DNA from 3 places in the Rhizobium sp. NZLR10 genome. Region 2 is predicted to be linked to each of the others. Evidence: predicted binding sites of a transcription regulator. Region 2 holds the regulator's gene; each other region holds the start of a gene.
The links. Region 2 encodes LexA, which represses DNA repair genes until DNA is damaged. Its sites were predicted from a motif close to TGTTCNNNNTGTGTTCNG; they were not measured.
Positions count from the first base shown of each region.

Region 1: the regulator LexA is predicted to act here: its motif matches at 7,777-7,794, upstream of dnaE (DNA polymerase III subunit alpha).
Region 3: the regulator LexA is predicted to act here: its motif matches at 3,031-3,048, upstream of HJB82_RS10260 (ImuA family protein).

Region 1 is NZ_JABDWE010000005.1:150,300-160,591, reverse strand. It holds gene HJB82_RS10085 (DUF3572 domain-containing protein) at 1-44, shown strand, start outside; gene HJB82_RS10080 (hypothetical protein) at 47-724, shown strand; gene HJB82_RS10075 (GNAT family N-acetyltransferase) at 699-1,286, opposite strand; gene HJB82_RS10070 (DNA polymerase IV) at 1,362-2,654, shown strand; gene HJB82_RS10065 (L,D-transpeptidase family protein) at 2,747-4,003, shown strand; gene dnaE (DNA polymerase III subunit alpha) at 4,043-7,540, opposite strand; gene HJB82_RS10055 (DUF5680 domain-containing protein) at 8,042-8,506, shown strand; gene HJB82_RS10050 (ABC transporter ATP-binding protein) at 8,568-9,251, opposite strand; gene HJB82_RS10045 (lipoprotein-releasing ABC transporter permease subunit) at 9,266-10,292, opposite strand, start outside.
Region 2 is NZ_JABDWE010000002.1:211,137-221,428, forward strand. It holds gene lpxD (UDP-3-O-(3-hydroxymyristoyl)glucosamine N-acyltransferase) at 1-334, shown strand, start outside; gene fabZ (3-hydroxyacyl-ACP dehydratase FabZ) at 327-794, shown strand; gene lpxA (acyl-ACP--UDP-N-acetylglucosamine O-acyltransferase) at 791-1,609, shown strand; gene HJB82_RS04270 (LpxI family protein) at 1,613-2,494, shown strand; gene lpxB (lipid-A-disaccharide synthase) at 2,491-3,660, shown strand; gene gltA (citrate synthase) at 3,694-4,983, opposite strand; gene HJB82_RS04285 (ComEC/Rec2 family competence protein) at 5,274-7,703, shown strand; gene lexA (transcriptional repressor LexA) at 7,684-8,403, opposite strand; gene HJB82_RS04295 (VOC family protein) at 8,600-9,496, shown strand; gene kdsA (3-deoxy-8-phosphooctulonate synthase) at 9,493-10,292, shown strand, end outside.
Region 3 is NZ_JABDWE010000005.1:195,161-205,452, reverse strand. It holds gene HJB82_RS10270 (error-prone DNA polymerase) at 1-792, opposite strand, end outside; gene HJB82_RS10265 (DNA polymerase Y family protein) at 792-2,306, opposite strand; gene HJB82_RS10260 (ImuA family protein) at 2,227-2,982, opposite strand; gene HJB82_RS10255 (hypothetical protein) at 3,271-3,615, shown strand; gene HJB82_RS10250 (DUF4062 domain-containing protein) at 3,617-6,055, shown strand; gene HJB82_RS10245 (PAN domain-containing protein) at 6,412-7,473, opposite strand; gene ligD (non-homologous end-joining DNA ligase) at 7,701-8,753, shown strand; gene HJB82_RS10235 (hypothetical protein) at 9,534-9,824, shown strand; tRNA gene HJB82_RS10230 (tRNA-Thr) at 10,195-10,270, opposite strand.

The DNA of each region.
Region 1 (10,292 bases), on a different contig from region 2:
GGCGGCATTTCTCTTCGCCGGGTCTCGATTCCGGAGAATACTGACCGTGGCCCGCACTCCGGACCTCGATGTCTCGCATATCCGCCTCGGCGAACGCCCGTTGATCGTCTGCGACGTCGACGACGTCGTGCTGCAGTTCATCGGTCCTTTCCAGCTTTTCCTTCAAAGCCAGGGACACGCGTTTCTGCCGCGATCGTTTAAGCTTCACGGCAACATCGTCTCGCAGACGGATGGCGCGGAGATCGAGGATCCGCAGGTCAGCCGGCTGATCGAGGAATTCTTCGAGGCGCAGGAGCTGTGGCAGACGCCGCTCGACCGCGTCGTCGAAACGCTCGACCGGCTTTCGCAGGAGACCGACGTGCTGTTCCTGACGGCGATGCAGCCGCGGTTCCAGGACCAGCGCCGCCGCCTGCTCGACAGGCTGGGCCTGCTTTTTCCGCTGCTTGCCACCGAGCAGCCGAAGGGGCCGATCGTTCACGCCTTGCATGCCAGCCGCTCCCTTCCCGTCGTCTTCATCGATGATATGGCGCGCAATCTGCATTCCGTCAGGGATCACGTCGCCGATTGCCTGCTGATTCATCTGATGCCGAACTCGCCCGTCCATCGTTTCGCACCGGCTGCCGCTGACGACATCAGCCGCGCCAGCGACTGGACGCATGCGGCCGAATTGATCGAGGCGCATTTTCTTTCCGGCGCTCTCATGCGCGCAGTTCCAGCTGCATGAGCGGACGGCCATCCTTGCGCCGTGCCACCATCTCGAAACCGGCCGCATCGAAGATCGCCGTCGAGCCGACGCAGAGGGTCACGGATTTCGACTGCTTCACATGATCGATCGGACAGGCTTCGAGCAGCCGCGCTCCCTGGCGCCGCGCATGGTCGATCGCAAGGGAAAGCAGGCGATGGCTCATTCCCTTGCCACGCAGTCCGGGCAGCAGGAAGAAGCAGCTGACGGCCCAGATGGATGGATCATGCGCATCACCCTCCTCCAGCGGCCGCGAGACGGTGCGCGGCGAATTGAACTGCGGCACGTCATGGCGCGGCCCGACCTGCACCCAGGCAACCGGTGCGCCATCCGCATAACAGAGAATGCCCGGCGGCGGCCCCGCCTTGATCCGGTCCTGCATATGCGCCTTGCGCTCCTCGGTCGCCATCTTCGTTCTTATCGCATGCGGCAGGCGCAGCGCGACGCACCAGCAATTATAGAAGGCACCTTGCGGCCCGAACAGGATTTCGAAGTCGCCCCAGCGTTCTGGCGTTACCGGCTCGAAACGAAGATCGTTATCCAAAGGCAAAGCTCCCGCCTCTCTTGAGACTCGGAAGCTTAGGGCGTAATGTTGCGGCGTTCAATCTTTGTTCTCATGATGACGCCCACGCCCGACAAGACACCCGGCTTCTGTCGCGACTGCCTTGCCGAGCAGAAGGGCGAGGCGCGCCGTTGTGTGTCCTGCGGCAGCCCCCGCCTGGTGCGCCATCGCGAGCTCTACGCATTGACGCTTGCGCATATTGATTGCGACGCCTTTTACGCGGCCGTCGAGAAACGCGACAATCCGGAACTTGCCGACAAGCCGGTGATCATCGGCGGCGGCAAACGCGGCGTCGTCTCCACCGCCTGTTATATCGCCCGCATCCACGGCGTGCGTTCGGCGATGCCGATGTTCAAAGCGCTGGAAGCATGCCCCGAGGCGATCGTCATCAGGCCCGACATGGAGAAATATGTCCGGGTCGGGCGCCAGGTGCGCGCCATGATGCAGGATCTGACGCCGCTGGTGCAACCGCTGTCGATCGACGAAGCCTTCCTCGAGCTTGGTGGCACCGAGAGGCTGCATCACGATCCGCCGGCGCGCACCCTCGCCAAATTCGCCCGCCGGGTCGAAAAGGAAATCGGCATCAGCGTTTCGGTCGGGCTTTCCTATTGCAAATTCCTCGCCAAGGTTGCCTCCGACCTGCACAAGCCGCGCGGCTTTTCCGTCATCGGCCGTGAAGAAGCGGTCGAGTTCCTGGCGCCGCGCCCCGTCACCACCATCTGGGGCGTCGGCAAGGCCTTTGCGGCGACGCTGGAGGCAGATGGCATCCGTACCATCGGCCAGTTGCAGCAGATGGAGGAAAACGACCTGATGCGCCGCTACGGCAGCATCGGCCAGCGGCTCGCCCGGCTGTCGCGTGGCATCGACGACCGTGAAGTGCATCTCAACGATGCGGCCAAGAGCGTTTCGTCCGAGACGACCTTCTTCGACGACATCTGGCGTTATGACGATCTGGTGCCGATCCTGCGCAACCTCTCCGAAAAGGTCTCCTGGCGGCTGAAGAAAAGCGGCATTGCCGGCCAGACCGTCGTCCTGAAGATGAAGAGCGCCGATTTCAAATCGCGCACCCGCAACCGCAAGCTCGAAGACCCGACCCAGCTTGCCGACAGGATCTTCCGCACCGGGCTCGAGCTTCTCGAAAAAGAAACTGATGGCACGAAGTTCCGACTGATCGGCATCGGCGTCAGCGATCTCGGCGATGCCGCGCGCGCCGATCCGCCCGATCTCATCGACCGGCACTCCGGCCGGCGAGCGGCCGCCGAAGCGGCGATGGACAAGCTGCGCGACAAGTTCGGCAAGAACACGGTCGAGACCGGCTACACCTTCGGCAGCGGCAAGCGCGATCACTAAGGCGTGAGCCCGGGCTGCCGCGCAGCCTATAAAATCTTCCTTAAACTTCGTCCCATAGTGTGCCCTGCAAGTATTGCGTATGGTTGGGTATCATGTTCTCGCGTCTCGTCTTCGGCCTCGGCTTGCTGTCGGCCACCGCACTCGTGCACCCTGCCCTTGCCGCAGATGCGCGCACGCTGCAGATCATCGTCTCGAAGGACAGGCAGTCGCTTGCGGTCTATGACGGTACCGAGGTCGTCGCGACCTCGAAGGTCTCGACCGGCAAGGACGGGCACACGACGCCGAGCGGCATCTTCTCGGTGCTCGAAAAGCAGAAATACCATGAATCCAATCTCTATTCGGCGGCGCCGATGCCGTTCATGCAAAGGCTGACCTGGTCCGGCATTGCGCTGCACGAATCGAATTCCGTGCCGCGTTATCCGGCCTCACATGGCTGCGTGCGCATGCCGGGCGCCTTTGCAAAGATGCTCTACGGGATGACCGAGCCCGGCATTCCCGTCATCATCAGCGACGGCCAAGTGGCGCCGCAGCCGATCGACCATCCGACCCTTTTCCATCGGCAAGCGCCGGCGCCGATGCTGCTGCTTTCAGATGTCGAACTGCGGCCCTCGATGCCCGACAGTCCGGGCACACCGGTGCAGGTGGCGATGAACGATACGGCGGCCATGCCGATGCCGGCAGCTTCGCCGATCACCGCGCACGAACCCGAGCCGCCGTCCGAGCCGATCAGCATGCTGATCACCCGCCGCACGCTGCGCGAGACGATCATCGACATCCAGGCCTTGCTCAACCAGCTCGGCTTTTCCGCCGGCGATCCGGACGGCTTGCTCGGGCCGTCGACCGTGCAGGCGATCAAGACTTTCAAGACGCTGCGGCCGGCCGAATTTGTCGGTGACAGAAGTCTGGTCTCCGACGCGCTCCTGAGGGAAGTCTATGCCGCGGCGGGCAAGGGTGAACCGCCGAACGGCGTCATCATGGTGCGCCGGGTGTTCAAGCCGATCTTCGAAGCGCCGGTGACCATCGCCGATCCGGGCTTGGCGCTTGGCACACATTTCTTCACGCTGCATGCGGTCGATGAAACGGCCGGCACGGCGGACTGGCTCGGCATCACGCTGGAAAACAATCTCTCCCGCGAGACGATGAAGCGGCTCGGCATCACCAATCAGGAAAGCTCGATCATCACCGGCAGGCCGATTGTCCGGTCGCTCAGCCGCATCACGATCCCGGAGGAGACCCGCCGCAGGATCGACGCGCTGATCGCGCCCGGCTCGACGCTGACGATCTCCGATACCGGCCTTGGCCGTGACACCGGCGACGGCACGGATTTCATCACCATTACGCGTGGCTGATCACGATCACCCAGATTTGATCACCATCAGCCGGGGTGATCAGACAAGCTCGACATCGACGACACCGGGGGCGGCGCGAAGAGCGGCGGCGATCTCCGGGGTGATGCGGTATTTCTCCGCCAGCGCCACTTCCACCTCGCGTTTGCCCTCCTCCTTGATGACGATGAAGGACACGAGGCCGTCGCCCTTGGCGTTGAGATGACCGGCGACCATCTTCAGCGGTCCGGAATCGCGGACATAGACGCGCAGCGCCTTCTGCATCTGCAGCGACTTTTCCTCCAGCGACTGGATCGTCTGGATGCGCAAGCCGATGCCTTCCGGCCGCTCCTCGCCGGTTGCGGTCAGCACGAAGGATTTTCCCGACTCCAGCACGTCGCGATACTGGTTGAGCATTTCCGAAAACAGCACCGCCTCGAACTGGCCGGAGGAGTCGGAAAAGACGATGATGCCCATCTTGTTGCCGGTGCGGGTCTTGCGCTCCTGCTTCGAAATGACGGTGCCGGCGAGGCGCGCATTGAAGGCGCCCTGTTTGATTGCTTGGGAAAATTCGGCAAAGGTCTGCACCCGCATCTTCTGCAGGAGGTTGCTGTAGGAATCGAGCGGGTGGGCTGTGAGATAGAAGCCCAGCACCTGGAATTCCTTGAGCAGCCGCTCGGAGGCAAGCCAGGGCGAGAACGGCGGCAGGGAGATTTTTTCCGGCCCCGAGGTCAGGGTGCTGCCGAAAATGTCCGACTGGCCGCTCAGCTTGTTCTCTTGGGCGCGCTGGGCATAACCGAGGATGCGGTCGAGGCCGGCCGAAAGCTGGGCGCGGTCGGTGCCGAAACAATCGAAGGCGCCGGCAAAAATCAGGCTTTCAAGCACGCGGCGATTGACCTGGCGCGGATCGATGCGCAGGCAGAAATCCTCGATGCCGGCAAAAGGCTTGTCGCCACGCACCTCGACGATATGGTCGACGGCGGATTCGCCGACGCCCTTGAGGGCGGCGAGCGCATAATAGATGCGGTTGGCGCCGGTCTGGAAATGGCGGAAGGAGGTCTGCACCGAGGGTGCGATCACTTCGATACCGAGGCGCTTGGCATCCTGGCGGAAATCGTTGACCTTTTCGGTGTTGGACATGTCGAGCGTCATCGAGGCGGCGAGGAATTCGACCGGATAATGCGCCTTCATATAGGCCGTCTGGTAGGAGACGATGGCGTAGGCAGCGGCATGCGACTTGTTGAAGCCGTAATTGGCGAACTTCGCCAGCAGTTCGAAGATATTGTCGGCCTGCGGCTTCGATACGCCGTTCTTGACGGCGCCGACGACGAAGCGTTCGCGCTGCTGGTCCATCTCGGCCTTGATCTTCTTGCCCATGGCGCGGCGCAGAAGATCGGCTTCTCCGAGCGAGTAACCGGACAGGACCTGGGCGATCTGCATCACCTGTTCCTGGTAGACGATGACGCCTTGGGTTTCCTTGAGCAGGTGGTCGATCATCGGATGGATCGATTCCAGCTCTTCTTCACCGTGCTTGCGGGCATTGTAGGTCGGGATGTTCTCCATCGGACCCGGACGGTAGAGCGCCACCAGGGCGATGATGTCCTCGATGCAGTCCGGCTTCATGCCGATCAGCGCCTTGCGCATGCCGGCACTTTCCACCTGGAACACGCCGACCGTCTCGCCGCGCGACAGCATCTCGTAGGTCTTCTTGTCGTCGAGAGGGATCGCCGCGAGATCGACCTTGACGCCGAGCTTGGCGACAAAATCGACCGCGACCTTCAGCACCGTCAGCGTCTTCAGGCCAAGAAAGTCGAATTTGACCAGGCCGGCCTGCTCTACCCATTTCATGTTGAACTGGGTGACCGGCATGTCGGAGCGCGGATCGCGATACATCGGCACCAGCTTGGAAAGCGGGCGGTCGCCGATGACGATGCCGGCGGCATGCGTCGAGGCATGGCGGTAAAGCCCCTCGATCTTCTGGGCAATGTCGAGCAGGCGCGCGACGACCGGCTCCTTCGCCGCCTCCTCCTGCAGCTTCGGCTCCTCCTCGATCGCTTTGGACAGCGGCGTCGGATTGGCCGGATTGTTCGGCACGAGTTTGCAGATCTTGTCTACCTGGCCGTAAGGCATTTCCAGCACGCGGCCGACATCGCGAAGGGCGGCGCGCGCCTGCAGCGAACCGAAGGTGATGATCTGCGCCACCTGCTCGCGGCCATACTTGGCCTGGACGTAGCGGATCACCTCTTCGCGGCGGTCCTGGCAGAAGTCGATGTCGAAGTCCGGCATCGAGACGCGTTCCGGATTGAGGAAGCGCTCGAAGAGCAGCGAAAACCGCAGCGGATCGACGTCGGTGATCGTCAACGCGTAGGCGACCAGGGAACCTGCGCCCGAACCGCGGCCCGGGCCGACCGGTATATCCTGCTGCTTGGCCCATTTGATGAAGTCGGCAACGATCAGGAAGTACCCGGGAAAACGCATGCGCTCGATGACGCTGAGTTCAAAATCCAGTCGCTCGCGATATTCCTTTTCCTCGTAACCCGGCGACATGCCGAGCGTCGAAAGCCGCATGTCCAGCCCTTCGACTGCCTGGCGGCGCAGTTCGCTCGCCTCGGCGCGTTCGGCCTCCTCGGGATCGTCGGTCGCACCGGTGAAGCGCGGCAGGATCGGCTTTCGCGTCTTCAGCACGAAGGAGCAACGCTTGGCGATCTCGATGGTGTTTTCCAGCGCTTCCGGCAGATCGGCGAAGAGCTTGGCCATCTCGGCCCGGCTCTTCAGATAATGGTCCGGGGTCAGGCGAAAGCGGCTATCGTCGGAGACGATGGCATTGTGGGCGACCGCCATCAGCGCATCATGGGCGTCGTAATCGTCGCGTGTCGGAAAGAAGGCCTCGTTGGTCGCAACCAGCGGCAGGTCGTTGATATAGGCAAGCCCGACGATCCTCTGCTCATGGCGCTTGTCGTAGGTACCGTGCCGCTGCAGCTCGACATAGAGCCGGTCGCCAAAGAGACGCTTCAGCGCAAGCAGCCGGACTTCCGCCTGGGCTGCATGGCCCTCCTTGATCGCCACGTCGACAGGCCCGGTCAGGGCGCCGGTCAGGGCGATCAACCCTTCTGTGCCGGCCTCTTCCAGCCAGGAGGCCTTGATATGAATGGCCTGGTTGCTTTCGCCGCCGAGATAGGCGCGGCTGACGAGGTCGACGAGCCGTTCGTAACCGGCATCGGTGGCAGCGAGAAGAACGATCGACGGCAGCTTGATCAGGGCCTGCTGGCCGCCGCGCTTTTCCGTTTCCAGCCCGTCTTCCATGTCGATCGAGACCTGGCAGCCGATGATCGGCTGCAGGCCCTCCTCCATCGCTTTCTGGGAGAATTCCAGCGCGACGAACAGATTGTTGGTGTCGGTAATGGCGATCGCCGGCTGGCTGTCGCCGGTCGCCTTGTAAAGGATCTTCTTCAGCGGCAAGGCGCCTTCGAGAAGCGAATAGGCGGAGTGGACCCTCAGGTGGATGAAGCCCGGCGTGCCGCCGGTCACCTCAGCCGTTGAACCCTTTGCCGTATCCGCCATGCCATGCCTTCCCAATCACCCGAATGAATCGGACGCATTGTCGGCATAGAGGGCGAAGATGTCCAGAAGAAGTCCCGCGTCCGGACCGCATGATTGCCATGCGGTCCCCTGAAAAGTTTAGATTGCCATGACGATGAGCGAGAAGCTGGCAACGAACATTGCGATGGAGGTGAATGCTGCGATATCACGGATCATGTCAGTCATTTGGCTCTCCTTTACTTGTTATGTTTTCAATTTGTTCGATGTTTGTTCCGTTGTCAACAGGAATCTTTTCCTTCTTTCTTGCGTTAGAAAATCCCGGGATGCGCATTGCGATTCGGTAAGGTCCGGGACGCGATCTGATGAGGAGCGATGTTGTTTCGCGATCTGCCGTAGATCGTGACATGGTCGCCAGACGGCCGACCTCCTCTCAAGACGACCCGCTTGTCTCGGCTGATGTTCTTTTTTTGTTCTTTACAGATCACTGCATATTTGCCAGCATCCGGCCGAGAGGAGAACGACATGCTCGACATTGCGATGCTGAACGAATTCGTCGTGGAGGCGAAGGCTGCGACCTATGTCGGCAGCGGCGTGCCGCGCGCGCCCTGCCGGCCGGGTGCCCACGATATGGGCTATGAGCGCGGCGACTGGCGCTATCTCGACAGCTACTTCGGCGGCACCGATTTCGCCGGACAGGAGGTGGTGTGGTTTGCCGGCGAGCCCGTGTGGGTGATGAACTATTTCGGTTGGATCGTCGCACCAGATCTCATCGACGGCGCTACCGCCGGGGCGGTGATCAAAGCGGCACTTTCAGCCATGTATCGGCAGGGGCGCTTTCTCGGCGGGATGGAATTCGATCATCCAATGGGCCGCTATCTCGACCGCAGCGAAGGCGGTTGCGAGCGGTTCAGCGGCCACGAATGCATCATGGTAGACGGCCAGAAGGCCTATATGCTCGATTATCGCGGCGGGCTGGTCATCCCGTAATCGCCGCGTTAGATTTTGCAGCGTTATCCCGGAACCGCTGCACACGTCCGGGCGACATGCTCTAGAAATCGACGACCTTGCCATCCGCGATCGTCACGCGCCGATCCATGCGGCGGGCGAGCTCGTGATTGTGGGTGGCGATGAGGGCCGCGAGGCCGGACTGGCGCACCAGCGCTTCCAGCGCATCGAAGACGTAACTTGCCGTTTCCGGGTCGAGGTTGCCGGTCGGCTCGTCGGCAAGAAGCAAGCTCGGCGCATTGGCGACGGCGCGGGCGATCGCGACGCGCTGTTGCTCGCCGCCGGAAAGCTCGCCAGGGCGATGGGCGCCACGATGGCCGATGCGCATATAATCGAGAAGCTGGCCCGCCCGCTCACCGGCCTCCTTCCAGGACAGCCCAGCGATCAGCTGCGGCATCATGATGTTCTCGAGTGCGGAAAATTCCGGCAACAGGTGGTGGAATTGGTAGACGAAGCCGATCTCGCTGCGGCGGATCGCGGTGCGTTTCTCATCGCTCAGGCCGTCGCAGGCATGGCCGTTGATGCTGACTTCACCGCCATCGGGATGTTCCAAGAGGCCGGCGACATGCAGCAGGGTCGACTTGCCCGTGCCGGAGGGAGCAACGAGAGCGACGATCTCGCCTTTCGACAGCGAGAAATCCGCGCTCTTCAGTATCGGGAGCAGCGTATCGCCCTGCCCGTAATGGCGCTCGACGCCGGTAAGCTTGAGAACGACGTTGCGTTTCATGAAGGCGGCATTCCTTATTCGTAGCGCAGGGCCTGCACCGGATCGAGCCTGGAGGCGCGCCAGGCCGGGAAGATGGTCGCGATGAAGGAGAGCGTCAGCGCCATGACGACGATCGAGATCGTTTCGCTGAGATCCATCTCGGCCGGCAGCTGGCTGAGGAAATAGACCTGCGGATTGAAGATCACGGTGCCCGAAATCCAGGAGAAAAACTGGCGGATGGATTCGATGTTGACGCAGACGAGGACGCCGAGCAGAACGCCGGCAACGGTGCCGACGATACCGATCGCCGCCCCGGTCATGAAGAAGATGCGCATGATCGCGCCGGCGCTGGCGCCCATGGTGCGCAGAATGGCGATATCGCTGCCCTTGTCCTTCACCAGCATGATGAGGCCGGAGATGATGTTCAACGCCGCGACAAGCACGATCAGCGTCAGAATCATGAACATGACGTTGCGCTCGACCTGCAGCGCCGAAAAGAAGGTCTGATTGCGCTGGCGCCAGTCGGTGAGGTTGATCTGGCGGCCTGCCGCTTCCTCCACCTTGGGCCTCAGAGTGTCGATATCGTCGGGGTGGTCGACGAAAAGCTCGATCGACTGCACCAGTCCCTCGGCATTGAAATAAAGCTGCGCTTCCTCGAGCGGCATGAAGATGATCGAGGAATCATATTCCGACATGCCGATCTCGAAGAGGCCGGAGATCTTGTAGGACTTGACGCGCGGGCTGACGCCCATCGGCGTAATGTCACCATCCGGCGAGGTCAGGGTGATGAGGTCGCCGACGCTCAGGCCGAGTTGGTTGGCCATGCCGGTGCCGATCAGCACGCCTTGGCCGGAGGCATAACCCACCATGTCGCCTGATTTGATGTTGTCGGAGATGGTCTTCAGCTTGGTCAAGTCCTCGGCGCGGGCGCCGCGCACCAAAGCACCGGTGCTGCCGCCAGCTTGGGCCGAGGCAAGCACCTGGCCTTCTACCAAGGGCAGCGCCATTTTGACGCCGGGCACGGCGGCCAACCTGCTGGAGAGGTCGGGATAATCGGTGAAG
Region 2 (10,292 bases):
TGAAGGCACCAAGATCGACAACCAGGTGCAGATCGGCCACAACGTTCAAATCGGTCGCCACTGCGCCATCGTCGCGCAGGTCGGCATCGCCGGCAGCGCGAAGATCGGCAACGGCGTTCAGATCGGCGGCCAGGTCGGCATCAAGGGGCATGTCACGATCGGTGACGGCGTGCAGATCGCTGCCAAAAGCGGTATCATGACCGACCTTGCCGCCGGCGGGCAATATGGCGGTATACCGGCTCGTCCGCTAAAAGACTATCTGAGAGAGGCCGCACAACAAGTGTCGAAGTCCAAGTTGCGCGGCCGGAACCCTGGAGGCAAGGAAAATGACTGAAGAAGCCACGACAACGCTTTCTTCGGCGGACATCATCGAGATTATGAAGCTGCTGCCGCATCGTTACCCCTTCCTCATGGTCGACAAGATCATCGAGATCGACGGCGACAACAGCGCGATCGGCATCAAGAATGTCACGGTGAACGAACCGCATTTCACCGGCCATTTTCCGGAGGCTCCGATCATGCCGGGCGTTCTCCTGATCGAGGGCATGGCGCAGACTGCGGGCGCGATCTGTGCAAAGAAGGAAGGCCAGCCGGGTAACCTCGTCTACTTCATGACCATCGAGAATGCGCGCTTTCGCAAGCCTGTCGTTCCCGGCGATCGCGTCGAATTCCATGTCAGGAAGCACAAGCAACGCGGCAATATCTGGAAATTCCATTGCGACGCCAAGGTTGACGGCGCGCTTGTCGCCGAAGCCGATATCGGCGCGATGATCGTTCGTAAGGAACAGGCATGAGCACTATCGCCGAAAGCGCCCATATTCATCCGATGGCTGTCGTCGAAGACGGGGCTGTTATCGGTGAGGGCGTCAAGATCGGTCCGTTCTGCCATGTTGGGCCGCACGTCGTCCTGCATGAAAATGTCGAGCTCTTGTCGCATGCGGTCGTCACCGGCCGCACCGTGATCGGCAACGGCACGCGCATCTTTCCTATGGCCGTCATCGGCGGCGATCCGCAGAGCGTGCATCACGGCGGCGAGGAGACGACGCTTTCGGTCGGCGTCAACTGCACGATCCGCGAAGGCGTGACGATGAACACCGGCACGGCCGATTTTGGCGGCCAGACGATCGTCGGCGATAACAACCTCTTCCTTGCTAATTCCCATGTCGCGCATGACTGCAGGGTCGGCAATCACGTGATCATGTCGAACAATGTCATGCTCGCCGGCCATGTCGTCATCGAGGATCGCGTCATCCTGGGTGGGGGCTCGGCCGTTCACCAGTTCACGCGCGTCGGCCGCCACGCCTTCGTCGGCGGGCTTTCGGCGGTGAGCTACGACGTCATTCCCTACGGCATGCTGAACGGTAATCCCGGGTTGCTGAGCGGCCTCAATGTCGTCGGCATGACGCGCGCCGGCGTCGACCGTGCCGTCATCCATAGGGTGCGTCGCGCTTATAAGTCGATCTTCGAAGGAACGGGTTCGGTCCGCGAAAACGCCGCCGCCATTCGCGACGATTATGCCGATTGCGAGCAGGCGGTCCACATCCTCGATTTCATCGCCGCCGACAGTGACCGCGCTCTCTCCTCGCCGACCCGGGGGCAGAAGGGCTAGTCCGTGGCTTTATCAGGCGAAACCGCTGCGGGCCGGCTGGCGATCATCGCCGGCGGCGGTCTTCTGCCTTCCTATGTCGCCGCAGCTGCGCGTGCGGCAGGTGAAAATCCCGTCATCGTTGCGCTAAAAGACGAAAGCGACCGGCGCTGGGAAGGTTATGACCATGCCGTTATCGGCATCGGCGATTTCAAAGCTCTTGATGGCTTGCTCAACCGTTATGGCGTCGGCCGGGTCGTGATGTCGGGCAGCGTCGCCCGCCGGCCGGAATGGCGCGAGGTGCGCCCGACGCTGCGCATCCTGATGAAAGTGCCAGCCGCCATCCGGACCCTGCTGTCCGGCGGCGACGACACGGTTCTGCAGATGGTCATCCGGCTGATTGAAGGAAACGGCCGCCGCGTCGTCGGCGCCCATGAAATTGCCCCCGACCTCCTTGCCTCTGTCGGCCCGCTTGGTGCCGTCGTGCCCGGCGAGCAAGACAGGCGCGATATCAGCCGCGCAGCCGAAGCCGCAGACATGCTCGGCCGGCTCGATGTCGGGCAGGGCGCCATCAGCATCGGCGGGCGTGTCGTTGCGCTGGAAGGTCTAGAGGGCACCGATGAGATGCTGGACCGTGTCGCAAGTCTCAGAGCCGCCGGGCGGATTTCGCCGCGGCGGCGCGGCGCGCTCGTCAAGCTCTGCAAGCCACAGCAGGATATCCGCGCCGACCTGCCGGCGATGGGCGTTTCCACTGTGCTGAACGCGGCGAAAGCCGGTCTTGCCGGAATCGCGGTGGAGGCCGGCCGCTCACTGGTGCTCGACCGTGCCGCCGTCATCAAGGCTGCCGATGAGGCCGGACTCTTTGTCTGCGGCATCGATCGTGGGCTGCCGGCATGGGGGCTCGAATGAACGGGGCGCCGCTGAAGATCGCCGTCATTGCCGGTGAGGTCTCGGGTGATCTGCTCGGTGCTGATCTCATCGCTGCCCTGAAGCGGATTCATGCCGGCCCGGTGGAGCTTGTCGGCGTCGGCGGCGAGGGGTTGCAGGCCGAGGGCCTGAGATCCCTGTTCGATTTCTCCGAGCTGTCGATCATGGGCATCACCCAGGTGCTGAGCCGGCTGCCAAAGCTCTATACCCTGATCCGCCAGACGACCGCCGCCATCATCGCTGCAAAGCCTGACATTCTCCTCATTATCGACAGCCCGGATTTCACCCATCGCGTCGCCAAGCGGGTCCGCACCGCGCTGCCGGACCTGCCTGTCGTCAATTATGTCTGTCCGAGCGTCTGGGCCTGGAAGGAATATCGCGCCACGCGCATGCTTGCCTATGTCGATCATGTGCTCGCCGTCCTGCCCTTCGAGCCGGCAACGATGCAGCGCCTCAACGGCCCGGCAACCACCTATGTCGGTCATCGCCTGACCGCCGACCCTGCGCTGTTGGAAACCCGGCGCCTGCGCGCCGGCAGGCAGCCCGGCAACGGCCCGATCCTTCTTCTGCCCGGCTCACGCTCCTCCGAAATTCAGAAGCTCCTGCCGCATTTCGAAGTCGCCGCAAGCGAACTTGCCGCCCGCAATGGGCCGATGCGCTTTATTCTGCCGACGGTGACGCACAGGCAAGCGCTGGTTCGCCAATTGACGGCAGCATGGGAAGTAAAGCCGGAGATCGTGGTCGGCGCGGAAGCAAAATGGCAGGCCTTCGCTGAAGCCGATGCAGCCATGGCGGCATCCGGAACTGTCATTCTTGAACTGGCGCTTGCCGATGTTCCCGTCGTCTCCGCCTACAAGGTCGACTGGATCATGCGTCTGCTGACATCGGGCATCAAGACCTGGACAGGCGCGCTGCCAAACCTGATTGCCGATTACGCGGTCGTGCCGGAATACCTGAACGATATCGTTCGCGGCGCAAGTTTCGCACGCTGGATAGAAAGACTGTCAGCCGATACCTACCAGCTCAAGGCGATGAAGGAAGGTTATGATCTTATCTGGCAGCGCATGCAGACCGAAAAACCGCCCGGCGAACATGCCGCCGAAATCCTTCTCGACGTGCTGAAAAAGAAAAAACCCGGTCGCTTCTGAGGTGACCGGGTTTTTCGTTGGTTGGGGAAGCGATCAGCGCTTCGAAACCGGAATGTAGTCACGCTTCGGTTCGCCGACATAGAGCTGGCGCGGACGGCCGATGCGCTGCTCCGGATCCTCGATCATCTCGTTCCACTGCGCGATCCAGCCGACGGTGCGGGCAAGCGCGAAGAGCACGGTGAACATCGTCGTGGGGAAGCCCAGCGCCTTCAGCGTGATGCCGGAATAGAAGTCGATGTTCGGATAGAGCTTCTTTTCGATGAAATATTCGTCGGTGAGCGCGATGCGCTCAAGCTCCATCGCCACTTCGAGCAACGGATCGTCCTTGATGCCGAGTTCGCCGAGCACCTCATGCGTCGTCTTCTGCATGATCTTGGCGCGCGGATCATAGTTCTTGTAGACGCGGTGACCGAAGCCCATCAGGCGGAACGGATCGTTCTTGTCCTTGGCGCGGGCGATATATTCTGGAATGTGGTCGACTGAGCCGATCTCATGCAGCATGTTGAGCGCTGCTTCGTTGGCGCCGCCATGCGCAGGCCCCCAGAGGCAGGCGATGCCGGCTGCGATGCAGGCGAACGGATTGGCGCCCGACGAACCGGCGAGACGCACGGTCGAAGTCGAGGCGTTCTGCTCGTGATCGGCATGCAGGATGAAGATCCGATCCATGGCGCGGGCAAGCACCGGATTGACCACATATTCTTCGCAAGGCACGGCAAAACACATGCGCAGGAAGTTCGAGGCGTAGTCGAGATCGTTCTTCGGATAAACGAAGGGCTGGCCGATATGGTATTTGTAAGCCATGGCCGCAAGCGTCGGCATCTTGGCGATCATGCGCAGGCTGGCGACCATGCGCTGGTGCGGATCGGTGATGTCGGTTGAGTCATGATAGAAAGCCGACAGTGCGCCGACGCAGCCGCACATGACGGCCATCGGATGGGCGTCACGGCGGAAGCCGGTGAAGAACCGGCTCATCTGCTCGTGCACCATGGTGTGGTGCGTGACGCGATAATCGAAATCTTTCTTCTGTACGGTGGTCGGCAGTTCGCCGTAGAGAAGCAGATAGCAGACCTCGAGGAAGTCGCCATGCTCGGCCAGTTGCTCGATCGGATAGCCGCGATGCAGCAGCACACCTTCGTCGCCGTCGATGTAGGTGATTTTCGATTCACAGGATGCGGTCGAGGTGAAACCCGGATCGTACGTGAAGGAAGCCGTGTTCTTGTAAAGGGCACCGATATCGATGACGCTCGGGCCGATCGTGCCGCTTTTGACGGCTAGGTCGACAGATTTGTCACCGATTTTTATTGTAGCGCTTTGATCCGTCATGCTGATCCTCCGAAATGGCGGTGGCGCCATAAAAGCGCCATAGGGGTTAAGCGTCCTTACCGATAGCTATATGATCGTGAAGCTAATGCCAAGTTACCGTGCCGGCATTTTGTGCATTGCGGTATCACCTTTTAGGCACTGCAGCGATGAGCCCCGTGCATATCGGAAGCCAATGATTCGCTTAGTGTTTTGGCGCTGGCGATTTTCCCTCATATTTCAATCGATTATCCTTGCCGGATTTGACTAGAGAATGCATTCTGGCCGTCTTCGCGGGTGACCTTGGGCGGCACATGCAGGAAGTGACGACAGTCGAATTGCGGCCGGAAGCAGGCGCCGGCTCAGCCGGTCCCTCCGGTTTTTCGCCGCCTATCGTGGTGATACGGCCGACCAGGACGCAGTCGACGACATCTTTGCGCCACCGGCTGCTCGCCGCAGCCCGGCAATCGATTGGCGCCGGCATGCGCATGCTGGGCGAGGAGGCGGATCATGGCCGCTTGCTGCTTTTTTCGCCGGTGTTTCTCGGCGCCGGGGCGGCCTTCTGGTTTGTTGCGGCATCCGAATTTCCGCTTGTTGCATCGCTGCTCTCTCTGTTGGTGCTGACGATCGCGGTTCTCATCGTCGGCCGCAGCCGGGCGGCATTGCGGGCGACGCTGCTGGCGCCTGCACTCGTGGCCGGCGGCATGCTCTGCGCACAATTCGAGAGCTGGCGGGCTTCGACGGTGATCCTCGATTCCTCGGTGACGACGACAGTGACCGGCCGAGTCGAGCGGCGAGAAGGCGACGGCCGTGGGCGCTGGCGCTACATTCTTGCCGTCACCGGCACGGAGGCGCCGGAGTTGAAGCGGCCGCCGGGACGCATAACCGCGATCGTCCGCGGCGCCGACATGCCTTTCGACATCGGCGACCTCATCACCGGCAGGGCACGACTGACGCCGCCGGCAGGCCCCGCACTTCCCGAGCTCAACGACTTCTCCTTCGGTGCCTATTTCGATGGCATCGGCGCCAACGGCTTCTTCTACGGTGCGCCAGAGAAGGATCTGGAGGCGGGTCCGCAGGCTGCCAGATCGACATCGGCAGCTCTGCTGGAATGGCTTTACCGCCTGCGCAGTAGCATTGGCGACCGCATACGATCGATCCTGCCCGGCGACACCGGCGCTTTTGCCGCTGCTTTGGTGACCGACGAGCGACGCGCCATCTCGAATGCGACGACGGAGGCGCTGCGCCAGTCCGGCCTTGCTCATATTGTCGCGATCTCCGGCCTCAACATGGCGCTGTCGGCCGGCATCTTCTTCGTCGGCTTCCGGATGCTGCTCAGCCTTTTTCCGGGCGTCGCTCAGGCCTATCCGACAAAGAAGATCGCCGCCGCCGGCGCGCTCAGCGCCGTCACCGCCTACTACCTGATTTCCGGCTTCGGGGTCTCGGCCGAACGTGCCTTCATCATGATGGCGATCATGCTGGTCGCCGTCTTCTTCGACCGGCCGTCGATCAGCCTGCGCAATGTCGTTCTCTCGGCGCTCGTCATCATCGCCATTTCGCCGTCCGAAGTCTTGGGCCCGAGCTTCCAGATGTCCTTTGCCGCGACATTGGCACTCGTATCGGGTTATCAACTGTGGAAGGACCGGCGCGTCCGCGAAAACGCCTTGCTGAAACTGCCGGTCTTCCGACCGGTCGTTGCCGTCGCCGGCTTCTTCGGCGGCGTCTTCCTGACCTCGCTGATCGGCGGTTTTTCCACGGCGCTGTTTTCGATCGAACATTTTCATCGCCTGACCGCTTACGGGCTGCCGGCAAATCTCGCGACGATGCCGATCATCTCCTTCATCGTCATGCCGGCCGGGCTGCTGGCGATGTTGCTCATGCCGTTCGGTCTGGACGTTCCGCTCTGGAAGGTGGTCGGCCTCGGCCTCGACCTGGTGATTGCGGTCGCCAAAACGGTGTCCGGTTGGGGCGGTGATATCGGCATCGGCCGCTTGCCGGCTTGGTATTTCGCTGTCGCCGTGGCCGGCTTTCTGCTGCTGACGCTGCTGCGCACCCGGCTGCGCCATATCGGCACATCGATTATCGCCGTCTCTACGCTCGGCGTGCTGCTTCTGCCGCTTCCCCGGGCGCCGGATCTGGTGATTTCGGAGGATGGCAGTCTCGTCGCAGTGGTCGCGGCTGCGGCAATCGCTTCCAACCGCGAAAACCCGCCGGATTTCATCTTCGATCAGTGGCAGAGAGCACTTGTCCTGCCGACGCATTTCCCGCCGAAAATGCTGGATGGTCCCGCTGTCCCGCCGGAGGGAGACGACCGCCGCGTCAGGCTTTCCCGCGATCAGCAGAATGAAGCGAGGGCGGCGATGCGGGCGGCTGTCGCCGGTGGTGAAGCAAACCGCTTTTCCTGCGTCAAAAAGGCCTGGTGCACATCAAGGCTCGGCAATGGTCATGTGGTTGCCGTCATCGACAACGCTGCCTATCTCGGTCCGGCTTGCGACGCGGCGGATATCGTCGTGACGTCGGTCCGCCTGCGGTTCAACAGCTGCCGATCAGGAGCGACGCTCTTTACCGGTGAGACGCTGCGCAGGACTGGCTCCGTCGAGCTGCGCTTCGCCGATGCCGGCCTGGAGGTCGTGACCGCATTCGAAACCCTGTCGCGCCCATGGAAGCGCCATCGCGCCTATGACTGGCGCAGCAACAGTTTTGCCGAATCCGGCCTCTCCAATGTCAGTGATAGCGGCGAATGAGGCCGACGAGCTTGCCCTGCACCTTGACGCGGTCCGGCCCGAAAATCCGGGTCTCATAAGCCGGATTGGCAGCCTCCAGCGCGATCGAGGCGCCCTTGCGGCGGAAACGTTTGAGCGTCGCTTCTTCGTCATCGACCAGGGCAACGACAATGTCGCCGGGACTTGCGGTGCTGCCGTTGCGGATGATTACCGTGTCGCCGTCGAAGATGCCGGCGTCGATCATCGAATCGCCCTTGACCTCCAGCGCATAATGTTCGCCGGAGCCGAGCATGTCTGCGGGAACGACGATGTCGTGGGTGTTATTCTGGATCGCCGAGATCGGAACGCCGGCAGCGATCCGGCCCATGACCGGCACGGAGACGGAGTTGCCGTTATCGGCGACCGGTTTTGCAGGAGCGGGGGCGGCGACCGGCTGCGGCTTGCCGAGGCTGCCCTCGATGACGCTTGGCGAAAAGCCGCGCCGGGGCTGGATGCTCGGGCTGTAGGCCTCCGGAAGCTTGATGACCTCGAGCGCCCGGGCGCGGTTCGGTAGGCGGCGAATGAAGCCACGCTCTTCAAGCGCTGTGATCAAACGATGAATGCCGGATTTCGAGGCCAGATCCAGGGCATCCTTCATTTCGTCGAAAGAGGGCGGAATGCCGGATTCCTTCATGCGCTCATGAATGAAAAGCAGGAGCTCCTGTTGTTTGCGCGTGAGCATCGACGTGTGACCCCTTGATTGAAACAAATCCAGAACAGAACACTATATGTTCCATATGTGTTCCGCAAGTAGCTAAATTTCCGTAAAACTTGCCGCCAACTCGTTGAGTTTTTTATTTTCATTCGCCGGATTGGCGCACATGTCTTGCATTGAAGGTGGCGCTGTCGCACCCTCTTGCGTTTCAGGGAGGGATATCATGAACGAGCACTCGGCCAAACCGCACCCGCTGGATCATGTCGTGCTGCCCGTTGTCAATATCGACCTGGCGCGCGAAAGGCTCGGCAAGCTTGGCTTCACCGTTGCCGCCGATGCCCGCCATCCCTTCGGAACGGAGAATGCCTGCGTCTTCTTTGCCGACAAGACCTATCTGGAGCCGCTCGGTATCGCCAGCCGCGAGGAGAGCGAGGCATCGGCGCGGCAAGGCAATGTCTTCACCGCCCGCAATCGGGCCTTCCGCTTCCGCTGTGGCGAGGAGGGGCTTTCGGCGGTGGCGTTCGGCACCGGGGATGCCGGCCGCGCTCATCGGAGCTTCGTCGGCAGCGGATCGAGCGCCGGCGACATGCTGCAGTTCAGCCGGCCGATGAAAATGCCGGACGGTTCCGAGACCATGGCCGGCTTCAAGCTGGCCTTTGCCGCTGAGTTGCGCGCGCCGGATTTCTTCCTCTTCTGTGTTGAGCGCATCAATCCTCTGCCGGCCGATCGCGGTGCGCTAGAGACGCATGCCAATGGCGTCACCGGCATTGCCGAGATCGCGCTTTGCGCGCCGGACCCCTCTGCATTCGCCGCCTTCGTCAGCCTTGCAACGGCGCAATCGGCCGTCGAGAAAACCGGTTTCGGCGTTAATATCGCGGCGCCGAATGCGAAAATCAGCCTGATGACGCCGGAAGGGCTGGAGGCCTATTTCGAGATCGCCGTCGCATCCGCCGACCGCGGCCTGCGCGGCCGGGCTATCCTCTTTGCCGTCACCGATCTTGCCGTGACAGAAGCGCATTTGGCTGCTAACGGAGTGACCTACACGCGCAAGAACAATCGCATTCTGGTGAAGCCCGCGCCCGGGCAGGGCACGCTCTTCGCCTTCGAGGAAACACGATGAGCACTGATACGAATTCCGAAGTCAGGATCGGCGAGGGCGCAGGCCAGGTCACATTTTCCAATACCGGCCGCCTGTCGCTGATTGCCGGCCCTTGCCAGATGGAGAGCCGCGACCACGCCTTCATGGTTGCCGGCACACTGAAGGAGCTTTGCGCCAAACTCGGCATCGGTCTCGTCTACAAGAGCTCCTTCGATAAGGCAAACCGCACCTCGCTCTCTGCCGAACGCGGCATCGGGCTTGAAAAGGGCATGCAGATCTTCGCCGACCTGAAGAAGGAGTTCGGTTTTCCCGTCCTGACCGACGTCCACACCGCCGAGCAATGCGCCGCGGTGGCAAAAGTGGTCGATGTCCTGCAGATCCCGGCTTTCCTCTGCCGCCAGACCGACCTTCTGATCGCCGCCGCCGAGACCGGCCGCGCCGTCAATGTCAAGAAGGGCCAGTTCCTCGCTCCCTGGGATATGAAAAACGTCCTGAAGAAGCTCAATGCCAGCGGCAATCCGAACGTGCTGCTGTGCGAACGCGGCGCCTCCTTCGGTTATAACACTTTGGTCTCCGACATGCGCTCGCTGCCGATCATGGCGTCGATGGGCGCGCCGGTTGTTTTCGATGCAACGCATTCCGTGGCGCAGCCGGGCGGGCAGGGCGATTCCTCCGGTGGTCAGCGGGAATTTGTGGAAACGCTGGCGCGCGCAGCGGTGGCGACCGGTATCGCCGGCGTGTTCGTCGAAACCCATCAGGACCCCGACAACGCACCGTCCGACGGCCCGAACATGGTCTATCTCAAAGACATGCCGCG
Region 3 (10,292 bases), on a different contig from region 2:
TAAAAGGGCTTCTTCAGGATACTGGTAGGTCAACTCTTCCAGGCTGAAGCGACAGCGATTGACAATCTCCATGGTCCTGGCGAGCGCTTCCGGATAACGCTTGAATAGACGCTCCATCTCTTCAGGCGGCTTTAGATACCTGTCCGCATGGCGCTCCCGCTCGAAGCCAACGTCATCAATAGTCGTTCTCGTCCTGATGCAGGTGACGACGTCCTGGAGCTGACGGCGACTCGGCTCATGAAACAGGACATCATTGGTGACCACGGTTTTCACCCGGTACCGAGCAGCCTTGTTCGAGATTTCATGCAGCCGCATCTGGTCGTTTGGTCGACGACGCAAACAGAGCGAAACATATGCCCGATCTTCGAACACTTCGGCCATTTTCCGAAGCTGGAATGCGAAGGTCTCGTCAGGAAGATCAGGCACGAGAACTCCAATCAACCCCTCGGAATAGAGCGCGACGTCCTCAAGAGTCAGGATGCATTTGGCTTTGCCACCCCTGCTCTTCCCGAGCGTCAGCAGCCTGGTCAGCCGAGAGTAGGCCGCCCGATCCGTCGGATAGACCAGGATCGACATACCGTCCTGCAGGTCAAGGCGGCAACCAACAACCAAACGGACGCCAGTTGCTCGCGATGCCTCCAGTGCCCGAACGATACCTGCCAGCGAATTGCGATCCACGATGCCGATTGCCTCGATGCCAAGGTCCTTGGCCGTAGCGAACAATTCGTCTGCAGACGATGCTCCGCGCAGGAAGCTGAAATGCGTTGTGACCTGGAGTTCGGCGTAGCGCATCAGGCAAATACCCCATGCAGGAACCACCGATGTGAGCCCGTATCCAGATCGACGCCATCACCTGATCGGTAAATCCAGTAGCGCTCACCCGCCTCATCCTCGACGACGAAGTAGTCGCGGACGGCAACCCATTCGGAGGTTCGCCGCCACCACTCGCCGTAAATGCGCTCCGGACCATCCGCCCGTTTGACGCGCCTGCGCTTGCCACGCCAGGTAAACCAGACAGGCGGATGGTCGGGTAGCAGAGCCATGACCTCGATGAGTTCGGGTTGATCCATCAGGCGCACGGGACGCGGCCAGATCAGTGGCCATGTGTGCCCCTCTTCGTCGGCAACTGGCGAGATGCGCTGCACCGAGCGTTCCGGCACATCGCTCGCAACAGGTGCCAGCCGATAGATGCGTTGTGTTCCACGGTTACCCAACACGTCGATCAGGGAGGTGACATCGATGTCAGTGGCCTCCACGAGACTGGAAACGATCTGTCTTTCGTTCAGCGGCTCCACCATAGTTGCCGCAAGACTAAGTCTCTCAATGCCAAAGCCGGGATCGATTTTCTCGATGCGATCATGGAGGATTTTCGTCAGCCAGGCGACATCTCGCACGGGCTTCGCCGTCCCTGCTCGCAGTGCCTGAATCGTGTTGTCGACCCGATGGACAATCAGGTCGGTGCGCCGGACACCTAGCCCCTTGGCCTGCAGTTCGAGACAGAGTGCTGCCACAAGCCGCGAAACATACTTCGCAATGGTTTCCGCAGCGCCGATTGGTTCGGCGAAGGCACGATGGACTTCGATGATCTCAGGACAGCGGATCGGATCAATGGGTTCAGCGACGCGGCCGAACATCTGGTCGAGACGACGGCCGATCTCTGGGCCGAAGCGCAGGGCAAGCGGCGCAAGAGGTGTCGCAGCCAGCTCGCCGACGGTTTTGAAGCCGAGCGTGCGTAGGCTGACTATCGCCTCGGCGCTCAGCCGCAGCGACGAAAGAGGAAGCCGTGCAACGGCATCTGCCGTTTTCCCTATTCGAATAACCTTCGTCTCCGCCCTCATGGACCGCGCCAGCCCGAATGCAGCTCCCCAGGTATCGGCAATGACAGCACAAGCTGGCAGACCGCGTGCACGAAACCGGTTCACGAGACCGGACAGCATCAGTTCCTCGCCACCTTGCAGATGATCGGCTCCTTCTGTGTCCATCACGATGCCATCAGGAGGATCGGCTGCCACAACCGGCGAGTATTGAGACAGCGCCCAGAGCGTCAGGCGTTCGAGTGCGGCAAGATCGGCGGCGGGATCGGCGTCAACCTTGTGCAAGCCCTGAACAAGCGCCTGCGCTTTTGCAGCGGCCATGCCAACGTGCAAACCGAGCTTGGCGGCATTCGTATCGACGGCGGACAGCCACCGCTTCGACCCACTCCGGGCGACAATGACAAGCGGCGCTTCAGCCGGAATGGAGGGATCGGCGCGTCTGACCCGATCCGTCGGCAGCGTCGGAAGAAATACTGATACGACCCTGGTCATCACATGCACCTATGACGAAATCTGCGCTCTCTCCTGCTTTCACCCTGATCAGTTCAGCCAGCCACCGCGCCCGGCCGATGCCTGGCACCGGAAGCGGCTCGGACGGCAGGACGGATATTCGCCATCTTGTTGCCGCAGCCGTCGGATGGCCAAAATCCCCAGCCTCGGCCTGCCGCCGCCATCGTCGGATAACCAACCCGATGGTGCCGGAGCCCTCGGCAGCAAGCTGGAGCCGCCGTGATATCGTCATGGGAAGCCGGACCACCTCGCCGACCACAGCCCCAAGCCCTCCGAACCTCAACGCTTCTTCGAAGCTTTCCAAGACGAACTCCTCTTTGACCGCTTCGACATAGATCACACGGTCAGGATGGAGGCCGACTTGGGCCAAGGCCGGTGCGAAGAGGTCGGGTCTAGCGAGGCACCAAACGACCTTGCCTTTGGTTCGGGCAGCAATCCCAGCGGCGAACAACGCTGCGGCCGCACCATCAATCGCGCCTGCTCCTCCCCCGGCGAATTCGTGCAATGCCCCATAGGCTAGCCCACCACCCGGAAGGTGCGCGTCGATGTCGGCCACTCCGAATGGGAGGACCGTTTTAGGACGAGCCACGGCCCCTTCAAGGTGCTGTATGCGATCTCGAAGGTCGGAAATGATGGGGTTTGCGCCGGTCTGCGCCATTCGGAGCCTTCTTCAAAATCAAGTTTTCATCTCACTCGAAAGCGAGTAGGTTCCCTATTTGTTCCCGATTTGAATGTGAGTCAATGTGCGTGCATCGGCGAGCACCTCCCCAACTGCAACCTGGCAGAATACTGCTGGAACCGAAGAACGAATGGATTCAATCCCCTATCGACAGACAATCCACAGGCACAAAAATGCCATCGATAAGAAAAAATACCTATGGGGAACGATCTGCGCTCCCCGCTCCTCAACTCATGCAACGCCGGTGTAAGTCCAGGAGAAAAGCCAATGACGGAGAATGTGGTCTCATTTGACGAGAGTCTGCAGAGATTGAAGAGTATCCCCTTCGGCGTCACTGTTGACGAACTTCGCATCACCTCGATAGGGACCAAAATCGTACTCGCGAAAAGCGAACTGCAGACGGTCCAAGCCTACATTGACGTCGTTTACGCGGGACGGATCACGGTGATGACGGATGATGGCGGTGAGCTACCTGGCGACACGCTTGCGCATTCCCAAGCAAAGCCTGTTCGCGGCCTGATGATCCGAACGTTTTCAGTGGACAAGATCAGCTGTGAGTTGAATATTTCAGCTACTGTGTTGGTATTGCACCGAAAGCAACCGGACCTCTAGCGTGTACCGTAAGATCGTAAAGATATTTCTTGGCTCGCCCGGCGACCTTGGGCCTGAACGACAGGCTGCATCCCGCATAGCCCAGGAGATTAATCGAAATCACGCGGACTTCTACAATGTCCAAGTAGAGTTGGTCGGCTGGGAGGACACGGTCTCCCGCTTTGGTCGCGCACAAGCCGTCATCAACCAAGACCTAGATCAATGCGAATATTTTGTTGGCGTCATGTGGCAGCGGTGGGGATCACCCCCGGGGGACGAGAACCATCCTTACACTTCCGGCTTCGAGGAGGAGTTTAAGCGCTCACTGAAACGGAGACTGAAGACCGGCACGCCAGAAATATCGCTGCTGTTCAAAGCGCCGGAAGAGAGCCGGATGCAGGACCCTGGTAAAGAGCTGACGAAGGTTCTTGAGTTCAAGAAGACAGTCATCGCTGACCAGAAGGTGTTGTTCCAGGAATTCAAAGAAATTCCTGATTTCGAGGTAAAGTTTCGGGCCCTTGTCACGGATTATGTTCAGAAGGGTATCATCGCCGAGCGCAAAACTGAGGAACAGACAGAAGCTGGTGGCAAAGGAGGCGCTGAAGGCGAACGCGAGACAACGCCGAGCAATCCTGAGATTCGTTTGTTCGGTGAAGAAGCAATCGACTTTGTCAGAGACCTAGTCTCAAGAGCTGATCCTGTCGAGAACGTCTCCGCCGCAGACTTGGCTCGCTTCCGTCTTCTTGGCATGGCGGTGAGCCGTAGCGGAAACGACTCCGAAACTTTGGGCGTCCACGACGCCAATCTAATCTTTAAAAACCGAGAGACTTTCAAGCTAACGCTCGCTGAGATTTCAGCTCTGCTCGTCGCTGGAGCGGCAAACATTGCTCACCAGAACGCGCCACTGTGGGGTTGGGTCTATCAAGCTGAAGATAGCCCTGGTGACGAATTGGTCTGGCAAGCGCTCATTCGCGAACCACCACTGAAGGTGTCGCTGATACAATGCCTCGCGAAGGCTCACAATCGCCTCGACTCGGAAGGCATTCCGCTCGGGCGAGACAGCCTGCTGAAGGCATGGCTGGAAAGCGAATCCGACGACGTTAAGAAGGCGACACTGGCTTATCTCGAAGAGTGCGGGACTCCGGCCGATCTTTCACTTCTTGACGAGACCATGGCCTCGACTGACACAACGATCAGTGAACACGCCGTCGTAGTTGCAGTCATGCTACTCGCTGAGACCGATACCGAGCGTGCTCTGGACCTTCTTGAGCGACATCAGAATTCCAATATCCCGCCGCGCCTGCTGAAGATTCTCTTCGCCCACCCGTCCCGTTTACGGACCGACAGATTATCGACCTTAACTGGACATCGTTCGTCCGAATTGAGAGCGATGGCGATCAAAACGCTCGTCGCCAGAGATGGTCTCGCTGAGGTGACGGCTTCCGTCTTGCTCGACGATCAGAACCCTGAAGTGAGGTTTCTCGCCCTTCAGACACTTCAAAAGAAACAGCGGAAATTTACGTCAGACGAGGCGCGAAAAATTCTCGTTCGCGAAAAAAATAAAGGATTCGGGCTCCTTATGGGCTCAACGACTGAGGGGGAGGAATTCTTCAGCAAATTTCTGCGGCAATCTTATTCCGCTTTTCCAAAGGAATCCCTGAGCGACTTAGTGGGGCGATCAGAAGTATACGAGTATGAAGCTGCATACGCGCTCTACGACAAACACTTCACAGAGCAGTTTGGTGAAATAGAGCGTAATTTAGAGGACGTGTTCGTTGCCGAATTCGGACGTCGATTACAGAATCTGACGGACCGAGTTGGACCTTCAAAGGAACTTGTTTCTCAAATTGAGGGGTTGTCGGCTTACCTTCGAGAACAAGCTTGCAAGGAGGTCTTCGAGATCGTCTGCCGACGGGGCGGCACTTCCGCCCTTGACCTAGTGCGTCGAGTGCTTGATCGAGACGAGCCAAAGTTTGCAGTAGAGGCGGTTTCTTTTTTGGAGCAACATGGCACCTGGGACGACGTCACCCGCATTGCAGCCCTTGTTGAGCGCCGAAATTACGCGCGTACAGGGTTTTTCCATGATGCGTCCAACGACTATAATGCCGCCGCAAACGCGATCCTCCGGCTCGCAAAATCACGTATTGCTGACCTCTTTACTCAATCGTTCTCAGCAGCGCTGCTCGCCCGACTGATTGCCGGTCTTACAAATAAGCAGTTCGCAGAGCTTAGCGATCTGACGATGTTGGCCTTCATGGCGCATGAAGACGATGCGGTTCGAAAAGCAGCCTCGTTGAAATCCGTGCTTAGCCTGACAAAGACACGTTGTCGGAGATTACTTGAAACCTACACCGGGGGCGACCAATACCGCTATTACAACGTGATCCATTGGCTTGACCTCGCAGTAAATACCCCAGCGGGCTTTGCGAAGCCTTTGGCGGCTAGAGAGGCTACCTTCTAAGTTTGGCCGTGATACTGCGAAAAAAGGAGCCCGGCCTAAGCCGGGCTGAAGAGGCGAGGCCCAACTTGGGGAAGGCAAATTAGTGGAAAAAATCCGCAATCAGCGTCCCGCAGATGAACGTCCCGGGTGGCGAGAAGGACGCTGTCGCAGGACTGCGATCAAGGATACCCAGCAAACCAGAGAATTGCCGTAAAGGCGAGCGATAGACCAGCAGACCAAGGCCGATGATCCCGCGCATGAACGTCGAACCTTGGCAGTGGTCGATGCCGCCTTTCCGACCGCTGCACGGCGTACGGCCAGTGCGGGCTGAGCAACCAGAACGGCGACCAGCAACCCAATTAGAGGATTTCGCCGCATCAATTCGACCGCGCTCCGGCAACCGACAACAGATTGTTGCGCGTTGGCTTTCGGACACTAAGCATGAAGCACATGCCATTTCGATAGTAGTTGAATCCCTGGCACGTCGGGGTAAGGATGCATTGATCCTGACAGGCAGCGAGCGACGAGCCGCCGAACTTGGCGAATGGCTTGGCCATAATCTCCACGTTCTTGCTGGTTCGGAAATCGAGCGCAGAACCAAAGTCCTGGCCGACGCGTCGAATGTCGCTATCGTTGCCTTTATACCCAGACACTGCCCCGCTGAACTGCAGAGCTTCGCTTGCCATACCTTTCAAGAAACATACATTGTGCGCTTCATTGAACGTGAAAGCGCGGCACCGATCATTGCCGTCACACTCCATCTTACAGTCTTCAACCGTAAACAACTTCAACGGCATATCTGGCAGGTCATAGCCGGGTAAATCGGTGTGCTCAAAAATCCTCCACATCGGCCCATGTGGCTGAGGTGGAGGCGTTATGGTGACCGTTGTTGGCGCGTAACTCGCGGTCGCATCCCCGCCAAACGGAACAGGTGCTGAAGCTTGTGCAGGCGTATCACCCGCCAAAAGATCGATGTCCAATCCGATCTGTTTTGCGTCAGCAGCCGTCAGCCATTGCATGGAAGCTGGCGCAGCGTCGGTAACATAGACGATGACGTTTGCGCTAAGGCCGAGTTGCTGAAGATATGAGCCAACGAGGGCATTCCCTGCGCTGCTGACGGTTTGCTGCCCTGATGTGTCACTGAAGACGGCGTGGAAACCGACCTTTGACGTCGGCGCAATGAACCGGTGCTTCCCCGCGAGCCAAACCAGCCCGCACGATGAGGCGCATATCGTGTTTTCAACCACGGCGGTCGAGAAGCCCTTGATCGAAATCGTGCGGCCTATCTCCATCCCAACGCCCGCTAGACCACCCGGACTGTCAAGGAAGACAACCGCCTTGTCGGTCGCGATAGCAAGGTTCTTAAAGCGAAGGTCATCGCCTTCTTGGAACTCGCCGGTCACTGAAATGACGAAGAGATCATCCTTGAGCTTATCCATTCGGACTTCTGCCGCCCTTGTTTGGAACGCACAGCTCAAAACGACGATAGCAGACAGTAAAACGCGGATACGCACGACGATAACCCTTACCACCCTTCGGCGAGTAAGCGATTTCTGCTTAAGAAAGTCAAAGTAGAAATCTGATGGAGGTTAATGGACAATCGAGCGACGAGGCTTCGGCCCGCCAGGATAGGATTAGTTTAATCAAATACTGCAGATATAGCAGAATGACCAAGCCGCCAAAATCGAAACCCCTGCTCCGAGATGCCGAAGCCCCGATAAGGTCGCGGCCCCGCAAGAAGCGCAATCCTTCCCAACCTGCTCTGCCCTTCGATCCAATGCCTGATCGCACAGAACCGGCGCTAGCGGTTCTCAAACAGCGCCCACCGGCACGGGGGTTTTGTTGGGAGATCAAGTGGGACGGCTATCGAGTTCATGTTCATATTGAGCCTGGCCGGGTGCGGGTCCTCACAAGGGGCGGCCACGACTGGTCGCATAGATTCCCGGCCATCGTAAAGGCTGCAACAGACCTGGGACCAGCCACCATCATCCTCGACGGCGAAGCCGTGATGTTTGACGAAGCGGGACGCAGCGACTTCGGTCTTTTGCAGGCGTCTCTTGGCGCAAGTGGCAAGGCCCCAGGCAAACTTGTGTCACCTGCCGTCATGATGGCCTTCGACTTGATCTATTTCGATGGCCACGACCTTCGGGGCGTCGAGTATTCGTCTCGCCGTCACCTTCTCGAAGACCTGCTCGAAGGCAAGGAGGGCGCAATCCGGCTTTCGGAGATAATCGACGCTGATCCAGTCACGATTCTCGATCATGCATGCGAGCTAGGATTGGAAGGTATCGTTGGCAAGCAGGTCGATAGCGTCTACCGGTCGGGTAGGACCGGCGACTGGATCAAATGCAAGTGCGTGCAAAGCGAGGCATTCCTCGTTGTCGGATACGAGCCTTCGACAGGTACCTCAGGTGGCTTCGCTTCCTTGCTCCTGGCCGCATATTACGGTGACGCCCTCAAGTACGTTGGCAGCGTCGGCACTGGTTTCAAGCAGACGAAGACATCCGATCTGCGAGCAATGATGGACAAGCTGGCATGGACGCGTAAGCGGCCGCCCGTCGAGTACAACGGAGCCCGGAAGGTGGTGTGGGTGCTACCTACCTTGATAGCCGAGATCGAGTACAGAGCGTGGACTTCGGATGGAAAACTCCGCCACCCCGCGTTTAAAGGCTTGCGAGAAGTCCAAGATAACGCGGCGGTCTATCGGGTGGACGAGTAAATGCTAACCTTCGCAACGCTCCTCGATCTCGTCGGGATCGACCGCTCAAAAGTCCGCTTGCTCCGCCATCAGGACAACCGCTATCCTGGCAAGCCGTCGCCATACGTCCTTTGGCGAGATAATCGTTCTCGCTTCGAAGCTTATCAAGCTATTCAACTTCGGAGACGCTGCAGACCTGAAGACACCGATTTGGGCATCATTTGTTGGGGTCCCAGGAAGGGAAACGCTTTTCGTCGGTCTTTACTCTGCCGAACTGATCGGTCCCCTTCACGAGGATCGCCAGCATCCAATAACCGGAGAAATCGAGCCAGCGGGCAGAAGCAATCTCTATCGCCTCGATCCGAAGCCGGAGCTGTCCGAATATGCCGGTCGCCTTTGGATCGACTGGGGCAAAGGGTACCGAGCTTGGATACAGCGAGGCGACCGCGTGCCAAAACCTATCGTTGAGCTTCGACGCACCTTCGGGGAGGACCCATTCCCTGGCTTTTCCGCGTTGATACTCAATCTGTGGGAGATAGAGACAATCCCGGCGAGCTGGTCGCCCGCGCTATCGTCGACGAGGGGCATCTACCTGCTTTCATGCCCTCGCACCCGAGAACAGTATGTTGGTATGGCATCCGGCTCTGAGGGTTTCATGGGAAGATGGCGAGAGTATTTTGCGACAGGGCATGGGGGGAACGTCGGCTTGAAGAGCCGTGATCCAAGTGATTATCGCGTTTCGATCCTTGAAACAGTTGGAACCGATGCAACGTTGAACGACCTGTTAGCCCTGGAGACGCGGTGGAAGGCAAAGCTCTTGAGCCGCGAGATGGGTCTAAATCGGAATTAGCCTACGTTTCCGTGCGACGATTGATCGCCAACATCGACGATCAAACGAGCGCGTTCACAGAGATCGTCGAAAGTCACTACCTCCGACCGGAACTGGAAAACGCTCGTCTTGCGTTCATTGATGCCATGGTCCGCTTTGGCCAACACCCACCTCCCTCCACCACATTCACACGACAAGACACAAATTTCCCCCTGTTCCTGACCAAGGAAATAGCTCCGCAGCGGACCGAAGAAATAGTGTGAGGGAATGAGCCCGCCATATCCACCGGCAGGATCGCCATAGCGAGTAGCCTGTTCGACAGTGCATCGAAATTCTGTCAGCACTTGGTCTGAGAGACTCGAAGATCGCTCGGGCGTTGGCTGCGACGGTCGCCGAGTGCTCTATGAAGTCTTCAGCATTGGTTCTGAAAAATCGAGCGAGATGGCGAGCTGATAACTGCTCAGTGGCGCAGTAAAGAGAAGGTTGATTTTTGGAATAGTAGTCCCGGCATCGTGCGCCAATCGTGTGACATGTAAGGCCGGTGACTGGAGAAAAAGGCTCGATATTATATGAAACGCAGGTAAAACCAACTCGACGAAGTGAAGGATACCTTACTGTAAAATAAAGAAGTTTTGGTGCCCCCGCCAGGGTTCGAACCCGGGACCCCCTGATTACAAATCAGGTGCTCTACCAACTGAGCTACAAGGGCAATAGGTGCCCAACTAGCAGAT